3 regions of the Klebsiella sp. GFKo11 genome follow, and region 1 is predicted to be linked to each of the others. Evidence: riboswitches for the same ligand, from Rfam matches in the RefSeq annotation. Region 1 holds a riboswitch; each other region holds the start of a gene.
The links. A riboswitch is a leader RNA that binds a small molecule or an ion and turns the genes downstream of it on or off. The one in region 1 is predicted to bind thiamine pyrophosphate.
Positions count from the first base shown of each region.

Region 2: another riboswitch for thiamine pyrophosphate. It lies ahead of thiM (hydroxyethylthiazole kinase); the one in region 1 lies ahead of AC07P6_RS15740 (TenA family protein).
Region 3: another riboswitch for thiamine pyrophosphate. It lies ahead of thiC (phosphomethylpyrimidine synthase ThiC); the one in region 1 lies ahead of AC07P6_RS15740 (TenA family protein).

Region 1 covers NZ_CM151369.1:3,220,030-3,225,103, forward strand. The annotation lists gene AC07P6_RS15725 (LacI family DNA-binding transcriptional regulator) at 1-98, shown strand, start outside; gene AC07P6_RS15730 (TIM barrel protein) at 293-1,216, shown strand; gene AC07P6_RS15735 (Gfo/Idh/MocA family protein) at 1,232-2,404, shown strand; TPP riboswitch at 2,547-2,648, shown strand; gene AC07P6_RS15740 (TenA family protein) at 2,714-3,409, shown strand; gene AC07P6_RS15745 (ABC transporter ATP-binding protein) at 3,406-4,134, shown strand; gene AC07P6_RS15750 (ABC transporter permease) at 4,131-4,871, shown strand; gene AC07P6_RS15755 (ABC transporter substrate-binding protein) at 4,891-5,074, shown strand, end outside.
Region 2 covers NZ_CM151369.1:2,097,081-2,102,154, reverse strand. The annotation lists gene AC07P6_RS10135 (FGGY-family carbohydrate kinase) at 1-49, shown strand, start outside; gene fbaB (class I fructose-bisphosphate aldolase) at 177-1,229, opposite strand; gene thiD (bifunctional hydroxymethylpyrimidine kinase/phosphomethylpyrimidine kinase) at 1,378-2,178, opposite strand; gene thiM (hydroxyethylthiazole kinase) at 2,175-2,948, opposite strand; TPP riboswitch at 2,983-3,079, opposite strand; gene AC07P6_RS10115 (alkyl/aryl-sulfatase) at 3,302-5,074, shown strand, end outside.
Region 3 covers NZ_CM151369.1:5,993,252-5,998,325, forward strand. The annotation lists gene hemE (uroporphyrinogen decarboxylase) at 1-606, opposite strand, end outside; gene nudC (NAD(+) diphosphatase) at 647-1,420, opposite strand; gene rsd (sigma D regulator) at 1,516-2,013, shown strand; TPP riboswitch at 2,068-2,181, shown strand; gene thiC (phosphomethylpyrimidine synthase ThiC) at 2,267-4,162, shown strand; gene thiE (thiamine phosphate synthase) at 4,162-4,797, shown strand; gene AC07P6_RS28755 (HesA/MoeB/ThiF family protein) at 4,790-5,074, shown strand, end outside.

The DNA of each region.
Region 1 (5,074 bases):
CGACGATACGCGAGTTTGTGCAGGCAACCAGCCAGTCGCAGGCGACGTTTACCGCCGCGCTACAACCTTTCGATCTGCTCACCAAAGAAAATCTCTGATTTCCTGCGTTATCCGCAACGCGCGCTCTTTCTCTGCGCGCCTTCTCGTACCTGATATTGATAAAAAACCATCAATTTAACTATCAAAATAAATCTTGAATCACATCAAAGAATTTAAATTTCATCATTGTTGATTTTGAAATATTCATTCAATACTGGTCATGTTTTCTCCTCAATCTGCAAAGGAATCCATCATGACCATACATATTGCCAATGCGCCATGTAGCTGGGGCGTCGATGATCCCAAAAACCCCTATCTGCCACCCTGGTCACAGGTGCTGCAGGAAGCGGCGACCGCGGGCTACAAGAGTATCGAACTGGGGCCATGGAGCTACCTGCCGACTCAGGCTGATGAACTTAGCGCGGCACTGAATAAACAGGGGCTGTCGCTGGTAGCCGGAACGATCTTTGACGATCTGGTCAGCGAAGAAAACTTCCCGAACATTGTCGAACTGACGCACAACCTCTGCCGCAATCTGTCGCAGGTTCCAACGGCGGAAAAAACGCCCGGAAACTCGTTCCAGCCGCCCTACCTGGTGATCATTGATTTCGGTAATCCGCAACGGGCCAAATACGCCGGACGCAGCGACCTTGCACCACGGCTTTCCCCTGCCGACTGGAAGCGGATGATTAGCCACATTGTCACCATCAGCAAACTGGCGTGGCAGGAGTACGGCGTTCGCCCGGTTATCCACCCTCACGCAGGCGGTTGTATCGAATTTGCCGATGAAATAGACCTGCTGGCAACGCAAATCCCGCACGACGTTGCCGGGCTATGCCTTGATACCGGTCATCTCTACTACTCGGGTATGGACCCGATTAGCTGGTTGGATCGCCACTTTGACCGGCTCGACTACCTGCACTTTAAAGATGTCGACCCGGAAGTGTTCGATAGCGTGATTTCCCGCGGTATCGACTTCTTCGCCGCCTGCGCGGAAGGTGTGATGTGCCCGCTTGGCAGCGGCGCTATTGATTATCCGGCGGTTCGCGCGTTTCTGGATAAGCGCGGCTATCAGGGCTGGATAACCATCGAACAAGAACGTGACCCGCGCAACGTTGAAGGCAGTTTGCAGGCGGTCACGGAAAGCCTGCGCTACCTGCGCTCCGTCGGATTTTAATCAGGAGATAACCACATGATTAACGGTACAAAACCTGTAGGCAGGTCGTTACGCTGGGGCATGGTTGGTGGCGGTGGAAGCAGCCAGATTGGCTATATTCACCGCTCTGCGGCGCTGCGCGACGGTGCGTTTACCCTGCTGGCAGGCGCATTCGATATTGATGCCGAACGCGGGCGAGAATTTGGTCAGCAGTTGGGGGTGAGTGCTGAACGTTGCTATCCCGACTATAAAACCCTGTTTCGTGAAGAAGCGGCGCGAGAAGACGGCATCGAAGCTGTTTCCATCGCTACGCCGAACAACACTCATTACGAGATTTGCCGGGCGGCGCTGGAAGCCGGGCTGCATGTAGTCTGCGAAAAACCGCTGTGCTTTACTGGCGAAGAGGCCGATGCGCTGGTGGCCCTTAGTGAGAAGCAGCACAAAATCATTGGCGTCACCTATGGCTACGCCGGGCATCAGCTGATTTTGCAGGCCCGAAAGATGATTGAACAAGGGCTGCTGGGCGAGATCCGTATCGTCAACATGCAGTTCGCACACGGTTTCCACAATCAGCCGGTAGAGCAGGAAAACCCCAGTACCCGCTGGCGCGTTGATCCGAAATTTGTCGGTCCCAGCTATGTCCTGGGCGACCTGGCCACGCATCCGCTGTTTCTGGCAGAAACCATGGCCCCGAAGCTCAACATCACCCGTCTGATGTGCTCTCGCCAGAGCTTTGTCAAAAGCCGCGCCCCGCTGGAGGATAACGCCCATGTGCTGATGGAATACGACAACGGCGCGATCGGCTCGATGTGGTGCTCGGCGGTCAACAGCGGTTCAATGCACGGGCAGAAAGTACGTATCGTCGGTGAAAAAGCCAGCCTGGAGTGGTGGGATGAACAGCCCAACCAGCTGCGCTATGAAATCCAGGGCGAGCCGGTGCGAATTCTGGAGCGCGGGATGGCCTATCTCGATCCGCTAGCCTTGCAGGACGACAGGATCGGCGGCGGTCATCCCGAAGGGCTGTTTGAGGCCTGGTCAAACCTATATCGGCGCTTCGCTATCGCCATGGATGCGACCGATCGCCGCGACGCCGCGCTGCTGGAAAACTTCTGGTATCCGGATGCCAAAGCCGGCGCGCTCGGCGTGCATTGGGTGGAGAACTGCGTGCGTTCAGCAGATAACGGCGCCAGCTGGGTTGAGTTTCGTTAATGTCGAGCCGGCAACGGCGGCAATCCTGGCATAGGCCGGGTAAGGCGGCTCGCCGCCACCCGGCAAATTAAAACGTGACAATGTCACTAAAATTCGCCAAATTCACAGCATTGTAATCAAAAAGCGAATGTCGTATAACATTGGCCAAACCGAGGGGTGTCCCGTGAGGGCTGAGATGGCGTAAGCCGAACCCTTTGAACCTGATCTGGGTCATGCCAGCGAAGGGACGGGTTGGCATTTCCGCCAGTTTTGCGCCATTGCCTGTTCACACTTCAGCACGCCCGGATCTCCCCTTAATCAGGAGGTCCTGTGATTCTTCCCGCGTTTACTCAAGGTCTTTACGGTCGTCTGCGTCAGCAGGCTGGTGATGACTGGCAACATTACGTCGCCCATCCTTTTCTGCGCCAACTCGCCGACGGTACCCTGCCCGAACCCGCTTTCCGCCGCTATCTGACCCAGGACTACCTGTTTCTGATCCACTTTGCCCGCAGCTATGCGTTGCTGGTCAGTAAACTGCGTACGCTACCGGAAATGCGTACCGCCGCCGCGTCGATGAACGCCATCCTCGACGAACTCCCGCTGCATGTTGGCTACTGCAACAGTTGGGGGCTGAATGAGGCGACAATGGCCAGCGAACCTGAAGCCGCGGAAACCGTCAACTACACTCGCTATGTGCTGGACATTGGTTATTCCGGCGACGCGCTGGATCTGCTGGCGGCGCTGATGCCCTGCGTTGCCGGATATGCGGAAATCGGCCTCGGTCTGCTGCACGATCCGGCAACAAATTTGACCGCTAACCCTTATGCCTCCTGGATCCGTAACTACGGTGATGAGGGCTACCTGAACGGCGTCAATGCCGCCATTAGCCTGCTGGAAACGCTCTGGCAACAGCGCGGCGGCGAGGCGCGTTTTGCTGAACTCAGCGCTATTTTTACCACCGCCACGCGGCTGGAAGCTAACTTCTGGCAAATGGGGTTGAATGTCGTCACGGAGCGCCCGGCGTGACTGCGCCCGGCATTACTGTGCGTGGTCTGAGCCTGCGCTTCGGTTCGCGGCTGGTTTTCGACAATCTGACGTTTGATATCCCCGGCGGTCAGTGGGTTTCGCTGCTGGGGGCCAGCGGTGCCGGGAAAACCAGCCTGCTGCGCATTCTCGCCGGGCTGGCAAAAGCCACTGCGGGCGAGGTTCGCGCCAGCGACGGTCAGCCGATAGCTAAACGGCTGGCGTGGATGGGGCAAAAAGATCTGCTCTATCCCTGGCTAAACGTGCGTGACAACGTCTCCCTCGGCGCGCGTCTGCGCGGGGAACGGGTTGATACCCAGCGGGTTGCGACTTTATTACAGCAGGTTGGCCTTGAGCATTGCGCTAACGACCGCCCGGCCTCGCTCTCCGGCGGTATGCGCCAGCGGGCGGCGCTGGCTCGCACCTTGTATGAAGACCGACCCATTGTGCTGATGGACGAGCCTTTTTCAGCGCTCGATACCATCACCCGCACGAAAATTCAGACGCTGGCCGCCGAGCTGCTGGTGAACCGCACCGTGGTGCTGATTACCCACGATCCGATGGAGGCCTGTCGACTAAGCCATCGCTTACTGGTGCTCTCTCCCGCCCCCGGTAATATCGACGATTCACACCGCTTATCCGGCGTTCCGCCGCGTGCACCCGACGATCCTCACCTGCTATCGAGCCAGGCGGAACTATTGCAACAGCTAATAAGGGCTAACGGATGAGCGGGAAACTGTTTCGTGGCTGCGTAGTGTTCTGCGGCCTGCTGCTGCTCTGGTGGTTGGCAAGTCGTAGCGGCATTCCCGCCTTTTTGCTCCCATCGCCGTCGGCAGTCGGCAATGCGCTATGGGTCAATCGGGCTTATCTCGGCTGGCACACTCTGATTACATTGAGCGAAATACTCAGCGGCCTCGCGCTCGGCGTCCTGCTCGGCGTGATTCTGGCACTGTGCATGATCGTCTCGCCGCGTCTTCAGCGCTGGCTGATGCCGCTGGTACTGACCAGCCAGGCGATCCCGGTCTTTGCCCTCGCCCCGCTGCTGGTGCTGTGGTTTGGCTTCGGCATGAGCGCCAAAGTCATGATGGCGGTGCTGGTGATTTTCTTCCCCGTCACTTCGGCGTTTTTTGATGGTCTGCGGCGGGTCAACAACGACTATCTCGATCTGGCGCGCACCATGGGCGCTTCATTTGGCGCGCAGTTGCGCCACGTACGGATGATGGCGGCGCTCCCGGCGCTCGGCTCGGGCCTGCGGATGGCCGCCGCCGTGGCTCCCATTGGCGCAATTATCGGCGAATGGGTCGGCTCAGCTGAAGGCCTGGGCTACGTCATGCTCAACGCCAACGCCCGCCTGCAAACCGATATCTGCTTTGCCGCCCTGTTTATTTTGGTACTGCTGACCGTCCTGCTGTGGCTGGCGGTGGATGCTTTTTTACACCGGTTGATCAACTGGACGCCGGAATAACAACATATAAGGAATAACGATGCGTAAATGTATACTCGCCGGAGTCACCTTCACCGCGCTGCTCAGCGCTCAGGCGCTGGCTAACGAGAAGCTCACCCTGGTGCTGGACTGGTATATCAACCCCGATCATGCGCCGATAATGGTCGCCGAGCAGATTGGCGCGTTTAAAGAAGCGGGCCTGGACGTTAAAATTGTACCACCGT
Region 2 (5,074 bases), 1.1 Mb from region 1:
CGAAGCGTACAAAACGCTCCAGCACACGGCACGGCTGATTCGCGAATAAGCAGGATCCCCGGGTTGCGGCGTAAACGCCTTACCCGGGCTACGGGTTCACAGCCTTCTGCGGACCGGTAGCCCGGACAAGGCGCGTCAAGCGCCGCCTCCGGGAAATTCGACGCCGCAGGTGCTTATCAGGCGATGGTGACTTTGCTATCCAGATAAACGTCCTGCACGGCGTTAATCAGCTTCACGCCGTCGGCCATCGATTTTTTAAACGCCTTACGGCCCAGAATCAACCCCATGCCACCCGCGCGTTTGTTGATAACCGCCGTGCGTACGGCGTCGCTCAGATCGGTTTCGCCACCCGCCGCGCCGCCGGAGTTAATCAATCCGGCGCGGCCCATATAGCAGTTAGCCAGCTGATAACGCACCAAATCAATCGGGTTCTCGGTGGTTAATTTGCTGTAAACCCGATCATCGGTATAGCCGAAGTTCACCGCTTTATAGCCGCCGTTATTCTCCGCCATCTTCTGCTTCACAATATCCGCGCCGATAGTGGCTGCCAGATGGTTGGCCTGGCCGGTTAAGTCGGCGGAAACGTGATAATCGACACCATCTTTCTTGAACGCCGGATTACGCAGATAGGCCCACAGCACGGTCACCAGGCCCAGCTCATGCGCGCGCTCAAAGGCCACAGAAATTTCCTCAAGCTGACGGCGAGACTGTTCAGAACCGAAATAGATCGTCGCCCCTACCGCCACGGCTCCCATATTGAACGCCTGCTCAACGCTGGCGTACAGCGTCTGGTCGTATTCAGTCGGGTAGCTCAGCGTTTCGTTATGGTTCAGTTTGACCAGGAAGGGGATGCGGTGCGCGTAGCGGCGTGACACCGAGGCCAGCACGCCATAGGTGGAGGCCACGCAGTTACAACCGGCTTCAATAGCCAGTTCGACGATATTTTTCGGATCAAAGTACAGCGGGTTGGCGGCAAAAGAAGCGCCAGCAGAATGCTCTACGCCCTGGTCAACCGGCAGGATAGACAGATACCCGGTTCCCGCCAGGCGTCCGGTGTTATACAGGGTTTGCATATTACGCAGCACCGCTGGCGGACGGTTGTTATCAACCATCACCCGATCGACATAGTCCGAACCCGGCAAATAGAGTTGGTCGGCTGGAATAGTCATACAACGGTGCTGTAAAAGCGTGTCGGCATCTTTGCCAAGTAACTGCGTAATATCAGTCATAGCGATCTCCCGTAAGTGCCGGTCGAAACCGGCATGCATTTTCCCAACCCAATTATTTTGGGCAGGTTAAGCCTGGTACCGACTCAGCATATTTTCCAGCCGGGAGCGTATTTTTTCAGCACAGTCTGCTGGCACGTTGTCGTGCCGTTTACCACCAGGCGTGGAAGTGATGCACCGGGCCAATCCCGTGCCCGACTTCCAGAGAATCCGCTTGCGCCAGCGCCGCAGAGAGCCAGCCTTTAGCCTCCGCTACCGTTTGCCCCCAATCATCGTAACGAGGACGCAGCGCCGCCAGCGCCGCCGATAGCGTGCAACCGGTGCCGTGCGTATTTTTGGTCTGCACTCTTGGCGCGGTAAAGCGCTGCTCACCTTCGCGGGTAAACAGCCAGTCCGGGCTCTCGGCATCATCAAGATGACCGCCTTTCATTAATACCGCGCCGCAGCCCATTCCCAGCAGCGCCCTGCCCTGCTCCAGCATCTCTTTTTCAGTTTTGGCATGCGGCGCATCCAGCAGCGCCGCCGCTTCCGGCAGGTTCGGGGTGATTAGCGACACCTGCGGCAGCAGGCGCTGACGCAGCGTTTGCACTGCGCTGAGCGAAAGCAACGGATCGCCGCTTTTCGCCAGCATCACGGTATCCAGCACCACGTTTTTAATCTGGTACCGCGCCAGTCGCTCCGCCACCGCTTCGACGATATCCGTTTCCGCCAGCATGCCAATTTTAGTGGTATCGATTCGCACATCGCTGAACACCGAATCCAGTTGCGCGGCGACAAAATCAGGTTCAATACGGTACACCGACTGCACGCCTCGGGTGTTTTGCGCCACCAGCGCAGTGATGACCGAGCAGCCGTAAGCGCCCAGCGCTGAGAAGGTTTTGAGATCCGCCTGGATCCCCGCGCCGCCGCTCGGGTCGGTTCCGGCGATGGTTAAAGCATTGATTCGTCTCACAGGCCGCCCTCCGCGTACAGTGCATCCAGGAATGCGGGAGTAAAGCTGCCGGGACCGCCCCGCTGCGCCGCGATTCCACCCGCGAACTTCATCAGACCACAGGCGGCAGCGACGTTTTCCAGACGTTCACCGGGCATCGCCGTGCTGGCGGCAACCACCGCCGACAGCGCGCAGCCGGTACCCACCACCCGAGTCATTAGCGGATCGCCGCCGGTGACCATGCGCGTACGCTGACCATCGGTGACGTAATCGACCTCTCCGGTTACTGCGACCACGGTATTCAACTGGCGAGCTAACGCCTGAGCCGCAGGCAGCGCGGCTGCGGCGGTATCAGTAGTATCAACGCCGCGCCCACCGCCGCTCATCCCGGCAAGGGCCATAATTTCCGAGGCATTACCGCGAATAGCGGCAGGCTGTAGCGCCAGAAGCTCCCGACAAAATTCAGTGCGCAGAGTCAACGCGCCGACCGCCACCGGATCCAGCACCCACGGTTTGCCCGCCTGCTTTGCGCTATGCGCCGCCGCCCGCATCGCCGTCGCGCGCTCAACGGTCAGCGTGCCAACGTTAATCAGCAGCGCATCGGCAATCGCAGCAAACTGACTGGCTTCATCGGGGTCGATAACCATCGCTGGTGATGCGCCAATCGACAGCAGCACGTTGGCGGTAAAGGTCTGCACCACGTCGTTAGTCATGCAGTGAACAAGGGGGGAATGGCGGCGAAAAAGATGCCGCAGATGGGCAATATGCGCGGGGTTTAGCAGGTCAGACATCGTTTGCTCCCGCCAGGCGATGAAGAAGCGACGACCCTGCGGTCTCTGACTTCCCTACGCTGGCATTATCCAGATCAGGTGGTACGGGTTTTTCTCAGCCTTCACAAGGAAGGGCACCCCGAGTCATTGAGAGATAAAACGTTCTCAGCGGGCAGGTTACGGGAAGTCACCGGACAACGCAAGCTGGCCTGGGGATGCCCACTGATTACAATCAACAACAAAAAAAACAATTCATTAACAAAATAAACACTTTTTCAGATACGCGATTATAGTTTGAGGAGTCATTACAGGATGTAACCCAACGTCATATCGAAATTAGTGAGTAAATCAGCGTAAAAACCTCGAGGATCCCAATGAAATTAACCCCGATAATGAAAGGATTGGCCCTGGCTGGAATATTCTCTACCCTCCCCCTGACAAGCTGGGCGGAGACCTCCCCTAAAGAAGCGACAGCGGCAACCAAACAAGCGAACGACGCGCTGTACAAACAACTTCCCTTCTCCGATAACACCGACTTTACCAACGCGCATAAAGGTTTTATCGCCGCACTGCCCACCGAGATAATCAAAGGCGAACAGGGCAACGTCATCTGGAACCCGCAGCAGTATGACTTTATTAAAGAGGGTGAAAAAGCACCGGATACCGTCAACCCCAGCCTCTGGCGTCAGTCCCAGTTGATTAATATCAGCGGCCTGTTTGAAGTGACCGAAGGTGTGTACCAGATTCGCAACCTCGATCTCTCCAATATGACCATCATCGAAGGTAAAGAAGGCATTACCGTTGTGGATCCGCTGGTGTCGGCGGAAACCGCCAAAGTCGGTATGGATCTGTATTACAAAAATCGCGGCAATAAACCGGTGGTTGCAGTGATCTACACCCACAGCCACGTTGACCATTACGGCGGCGTGCGCGGCGTGATTGATGAAGCTGATGTGAAATCCGGCAAAGTCAAAATCTACGCGCCTTCCGGCTTTATGGAAGCCGCCGTTGCGGAAAACATCATGGCTGGTAACGTGATGAGCCGCCGCGCCAGCTATATGTACGGTAACCTGCTGAAGCCGGAAGCCACCGGTCAGGTTGGTGCAGGGCTGGGTACGACGACCTCTGCCGGTACCGTCACCCTGATTGCCCCGACCAACATCATTGAGAAAGATGGCCAAAAAGAGACTATCGACGGCCTGACCTATGACTTTATGCTGGCTCCGGGATCGGAAGCACCGTCAGAAATGCTGTGGTATATCGAAGAGAAGAAGCTGATCGAATCCGCAGAAGATGTCACCCATACCCTGCATAACACTTACTCTCTGCGTGGCGCGAAAATTCGCGAGCCGCTGCCATGGTCGAAATATATCAACGCCGCCATCGTGCGTTGGGGCGACAAAGCCGAAATCATCATGGCGCAACACCACTGGCCGACCTGGGGCAATGAGAACGTTGTTAACCTGCTGAAAAGCCAACGCGACCTGTATCGTTACATCAACGACCAGACCCTGCGCATGGCTAACGAAGGCCTGACTCGCGATGAAATCGCCGCCAAATTCAAGCTGCCGGACAGCCTGGCAAACACCTGGGCCAACCGCGGTTACTACGGTTCCGTCAGCCATGATGTAAAGGCAACCTACGTGCTGTATCTCGGCTGGTTCGACGGCAACCCGGCAACCCTGGATGAACTGCCGCCAGAAGAAGCGGCGAAGAAATTCGTTGATTATATGGGCGGTGCCGATGCCATCCTTAAGAAAGCAAAAGAGGATTACGACCAGGGTAACTACCGCTGGGTGGCTCAGGTCGTGAGCATAATCGTCTTCGCCGACCCAGGTAATCTTGAGGCGCGTAATCTGGAAGCCGATGCTCTGGAACAACTGGGCTATCAGGCAGAATCAGGGCCATGGCGTAACTTCTACCTGACCGGCGCGCAGGAGCTGCGTAACGGCGTGGTGAAAGGCCCGACGCCGAACACTGCCAGCCCGGATACCGTGCGGGCAATGACGCCTGAGATGTTCTTCGACTATCTGGCGGTACATATCAACGGCGAGAAAGCCGGTACGGCTAAATCGGTGTTCAATATCGACCTCGGCAACGATGGCGGTAAATATAAGCTGGAGCTGGAAAACGGCGTGTTAAACCAC
Region 3 (5,074 bases), 2.8 Mb from region 1:
CTGAGCGCCCGCTTTGATTTGCGCGTTCAGATACAGCGTGACGCTTTTCGCCAGCTTATCCAGCAGGGCATGCAGCGCCTGCGGCTCGGCATACATCATCTTCTTGATCACCGTAAACGCTTTGCTGCTGCCGCCTTCAACCATATAGGTCGCCAGCGTCCACGGGCTACCGGAGAAACCAATCAGCGGCACTTCACCTTTGAGCTCGCGGCGGATTGTACGCACCGCGTTCATCACATAGCCGAGCTCCCCTTCCGGGTCAGGGATCGGTAGTATATCGACATCCGCTTTACAGGTGATGGGCGAGGTAAAACGCGGGCCTTCACCGGCTTCGAAATAAAGCCCCAGCCCCATGGCGTCCGGGATAGTCAGAATGTCCGAGAAGAGGATTGCCGCATCCAGCTTATAGCGACGCAGCGGCTGCAGCGTCACTTCGCAAGCCAGCTCAGCATTTTTACACAGCGACATAAAGTCGCCCGCTTCGGCGCGAGTGGCTTTATATTCCGGTAAATAGCGGCCCGCCTGGCGCATCATCCACACCGGGGTGACATCAACCGGCTGACGTAGCAGCGCGCGCAGGTAACGATCGTTCTTCAATTCGGTCATTTTTACATTCCTTTAGCGTTGATGCGCCAAGTGTAACATGTCACTCATACTCTGCCCGACACATCGCCAAGGTATCTTCTATCAGGCGGCGGGCAACCGTGCCCGGCGGCGGCAGGAGCGGCAGATCGTCATAGCGATACCATCCCGCTTCCAGCAACTCTTTCTTATCGATAACAATCTCGCCGCTGTCGTATTCCGCCATAAACGCAGTCATTAGCGATTGCGGGAACGGCCACGGCTGGGAGGTCACGTAGCGCAGGTTTTTCACCTTAATGCCGCTCTCTTCCATGACCTCACGGGCAACCGTCTGCTCCAGTGTTTCACCGACTTCGACAAACCCGGCCAGCACCGTATGCACGCCGTTGCGATGGCGCGTGTGCTGCGCCAGCAAAATAGAATCATCCCGTCGAATAGCAACGATGATGCACGGCGCGATTTGCGGGTAATAACGCTCACGGCAGTGGCTGCAGAGCATCGCCCATTCAGTTTTGCTGGGGTGCATCGGATGCCCGCAATAACCGCAGAATTTATGCGAGCGATAGAACTCCGCCAGTTGGATCCCGCGTCCTGCCAGTTGAAAAAGGCCAGCATCCTGATCGAGTACCTGACGCAACGATCCCATCTCATGTCGACGCTCCTGACGAACCAGCCACACCGGTTCGCCCTGCCATTCCCCTATGCGCAGCGCGGGTTGCCCCGCAAGATTAAAATTTACCGCTTCGCCATATGGTAATTCCCCGTCGGGTAACCATAATTTCTGTTCGTGGCTGACTATCCACCAACCGCGATCTAATTTTTCAATAATACGATCCATATCTATTGCACTACCTTCATTTTACTGGCACTTTTAACATTAAATTTACATTTTGGTGAGCAACGTATTTCTCTTTAAAACTTGCGGAGTCAACCATGTTAAACCAGCTGGAAAACCTGACGGAACGTGTTGGAGGCAGCAATAAACTGGTCGATCGCTGGCTACAAGTACGTAAGCATTTACTCGTGGCTTACTACAACCTGGTTGGCCTGAAACCTGGCAAGGAATCATTTATGCGGCTTAATGAGAAGGCGCTGGATGATTTTTGTCAAAGTCTGGTGGACTATCTCTCCTCCGGTCATTTTAGTATTTATGAACGCTTTATCGCCGAATTGGAAGGTGATACGCCACTTTTAACCGCCACTAAGCTTTATCCACAGCTGCAAGCCAACACTCAGCAGATCATGGATGACTACGACTCTTGCCTCGAAAACGCCATCGATCACGATAACTACCTTGAGTTTCAACAGGCGTTATCGGATATCGGCGAAGCGCTGGAAGTACGCTTTGCGCTGGAGGATAAACTCATCGCCCTCGCCATCGCCCACAGCCGAAAGGACCCCGTCAGCGACAATATCGCGCCGACGGCTTGAGTTGTCCGCTATTAACGAGTAGTTTACATACATTCCCCCTCTCAGAGAGGGGATGTCATCTTGTCGGAGTGCCCATTTTCCACAGTGGAAAAGGCTGAGACCGTTAATTCGGGATCCGCGGAACCTGATCAGGCTAATACCTGCGAAGGGAACAAGAGTAAACTGCATTTAGCGTCAGCCCATCTGGGCCCGATCGCATCTGTTACTCCATCCGTCGTCTGACAAGCCATATCCTGTTCACCTGGAATGAGCTATGTCTACAACAAAAATGACCCGTCGAGAGCAACGCGAACATGCGCAGCGCTTTATCGACACGCTGGAAGGCACCGCATTTCCCAATTCGCAACGTATCTATATCCGCGGCTCACGTGAAGATCTTCGCGTCCCGATGCGCGAAATTCAGCTGAGCCCGACGCTCATCGGCGGTGCTAAAGATAATCCCCGCTATGAAGCTAACGAAGCCATTCCTGTCTATGACACGTCCGGCCCTTATGGCGACCCGGAGATAGTAATCAATGTCCAACAAGGTCTGGCAAAACTACGCCAGCCGTGGATTGAAGCGCGTGGCGACTGCGAAGAACTCTGCGATCGCAGCTCGGCATATACCAAACAGCGCCTGTCAGATGATGGCCTCGACGAACTGCGCTTTACCGGCCTGCTAACACCAAAACGCGCTATCTCCGGGAAATGCGTGACTCAGTTGCACTATGCCCGCCAGGGCGTTGTCACCCCAGAGATGGAGTTCATCGCCATCCGTGAAAACATGGGCCGCGAGCGCATTCGTGGCGAAGTGTTGAGACACCAGCATCCCGGAGTTGGGTTTGGCGCACGACTGCCGGAGAACATCACCCCGGAATTCGTACGCGATGAAGTCGCTGCCGGGCGCGCGATTATCCCCGCCAATATCAATCACCCTGAGTCAGAACCGATGATAATCGGCCGCAACTTCCTCGTGAAGGTCAATGCCAATATCGGCAACTCGGCGGTCACTTCATCTATCGAAGAAGAGGTCGAGAAGCTGGTGTGGTCCACTCGCTGGGGCGCGGATACGGTGATGGACCTGTCGACCGGTCGCTATATTCACGAAACCCGCGAGTGGATCCTGCGTAACAGTCCGGTACCAATCGGTACCGTGCCGATCTACCAGGCGCTGGAGAAAGTTAACGGGATCGCCGAAGATCTCTCCTGGGAAGCCTTCCGCGACACGTTGCTGGAGCAGGCTGAACAAGGCGTCGACTACTTCACTATCCATGCGGGCGTGCTGCTACGCTACGTGCCGATGACCGCCAGGCGGCTGACCGGCATTGTTTCACGCGGCGGTTCTATTATGGCGAAGTGGTGCCTCTCCCATCATCAGGAGAACTTCCTTTATCAGCATTTCCGCGAAATCTGTGAAATCTGCGCTGCCTATGATGTTTCCCTATCGCTGGGCGATGGTCTGCGTCCGGGTTCCATTCAGGATGCTAACGACGAAGCGCAGTTTGCCGAGCTGCACACGCTGGGCGAACTGACCAAAATCGCCTGGGAGTACGATGTACAGGTGATGATTGAAGGCCCAGGCCACGTGCCGATGCAGATGATTCAGCGCAATATGACCGAGGAGCTGGAACACTGCCACGAAGCACCTTTCTACACCTTAGGGCCGCTCACCACCGATATCGCACCGGGCTATGACCACTTCACCTCGGGCATTGGCGCCGCAATGATTGGCTGGTTCGGCTGCGCGATGCTCTGCTACGTGACGCCAAAAGAGCACCTCGGCCTACCGAACAAAGAAGACGTTAAGCAAGGGCTGATTACCTACAAAATCGCCGCCCATGCCGCTGACCTTGCCAAAGGCCATCCCGGAGCGCAGATCCGCGATAACGCGATGTCAAAAGCACGCTTCGAATTCCGCTGGGAAGACCAGTTTAACCTGGCGCTCGACCCGTTCACCGCTCGCGCTTACCACGACGAGACTCTGCCGCAGGAGTCCGGCAAAGTGGCTCACTTCTGCTCCATGTGCGGCCCCAAATTCTGCTCAATGAAAATCAGCCAGGAAGTGCGCGATTATGCAGCCCGCCAGGATATCGAAGTTGGCATGAGCGATATGTCGAATAGCTTCCGCGCCCGCGGCGGCGAAATCTATCTGAAAAAGGAGGAAGCCTGATGTATCAACCTGATTTCCCATCCGTCCCTTTCCGCTTAGGACTCTACCCGGTCGTCGATAGCGTAGAGTGGATTGAACGTTTATTGACTGCGGGCGTTCGTACCATTCAGCTGCGCATCAAAGATAAACGCGATAGCGAAGTTGAAGACGATGTGATCGCCGCCATCGCCCTGGGGCGCAAGCACAATGCCCGGCTGTTTATTAATGACTACTGGCACCTGGCCATTAAACATCAGGCTTACGGCGTACATTTAGGCCAGGAGGATCTCGAAACCACCGATCTCAGCGCAATCCGCAACGCCGGGCTGCGCCTTGGCGTCTCTACTCACGACGATATGGAAATGGATATCGCGCTGGCGGCTCGTCCCTCCTACATCGCTCTCGGCCACGTTTTCCCGACGCAAACCAAGCAGATGCCTTCCGCCCCTCAGGGACTGGAACAGCTCGCTCAGCATATCCAACGTCTTGGGGATTATCCGACGGTTGCCATCGGTGGTATTAGCCTTGAGCGCGCTCCGGCGGTACTGGCATCCGGCGTTGGCAGTATTGCGGTAGTCAGCGCCATCACGCAGGCGGCTGACTGGCGACAGGCAACGGCACAGCTGCTCGAGATAGCGGGAGTTGGCGATGAATGACAGCGATTTTATGCGCTATAGCCGCCAGCTGCTGCTGGAGGATATCGCCATTGAGGGTCAACAAAAGCTGCTGGCCAGCCGGGTATTGATTATTGGCCTCGGCGGACTGGGCTCGCCCGCTGCGCTGTATCTCGCAGGCGCAGGCGTCGGCACGCTGGTGCTGGCCGATGACGATGACGTGCATGTCAGCAATCTACAGCGGCAAATTCTGTTCACCAGCGATGATATTGCGCAGCCAAAAACCACCGCCGCCCGAGAACGGCTGGCGCGCCTCAAC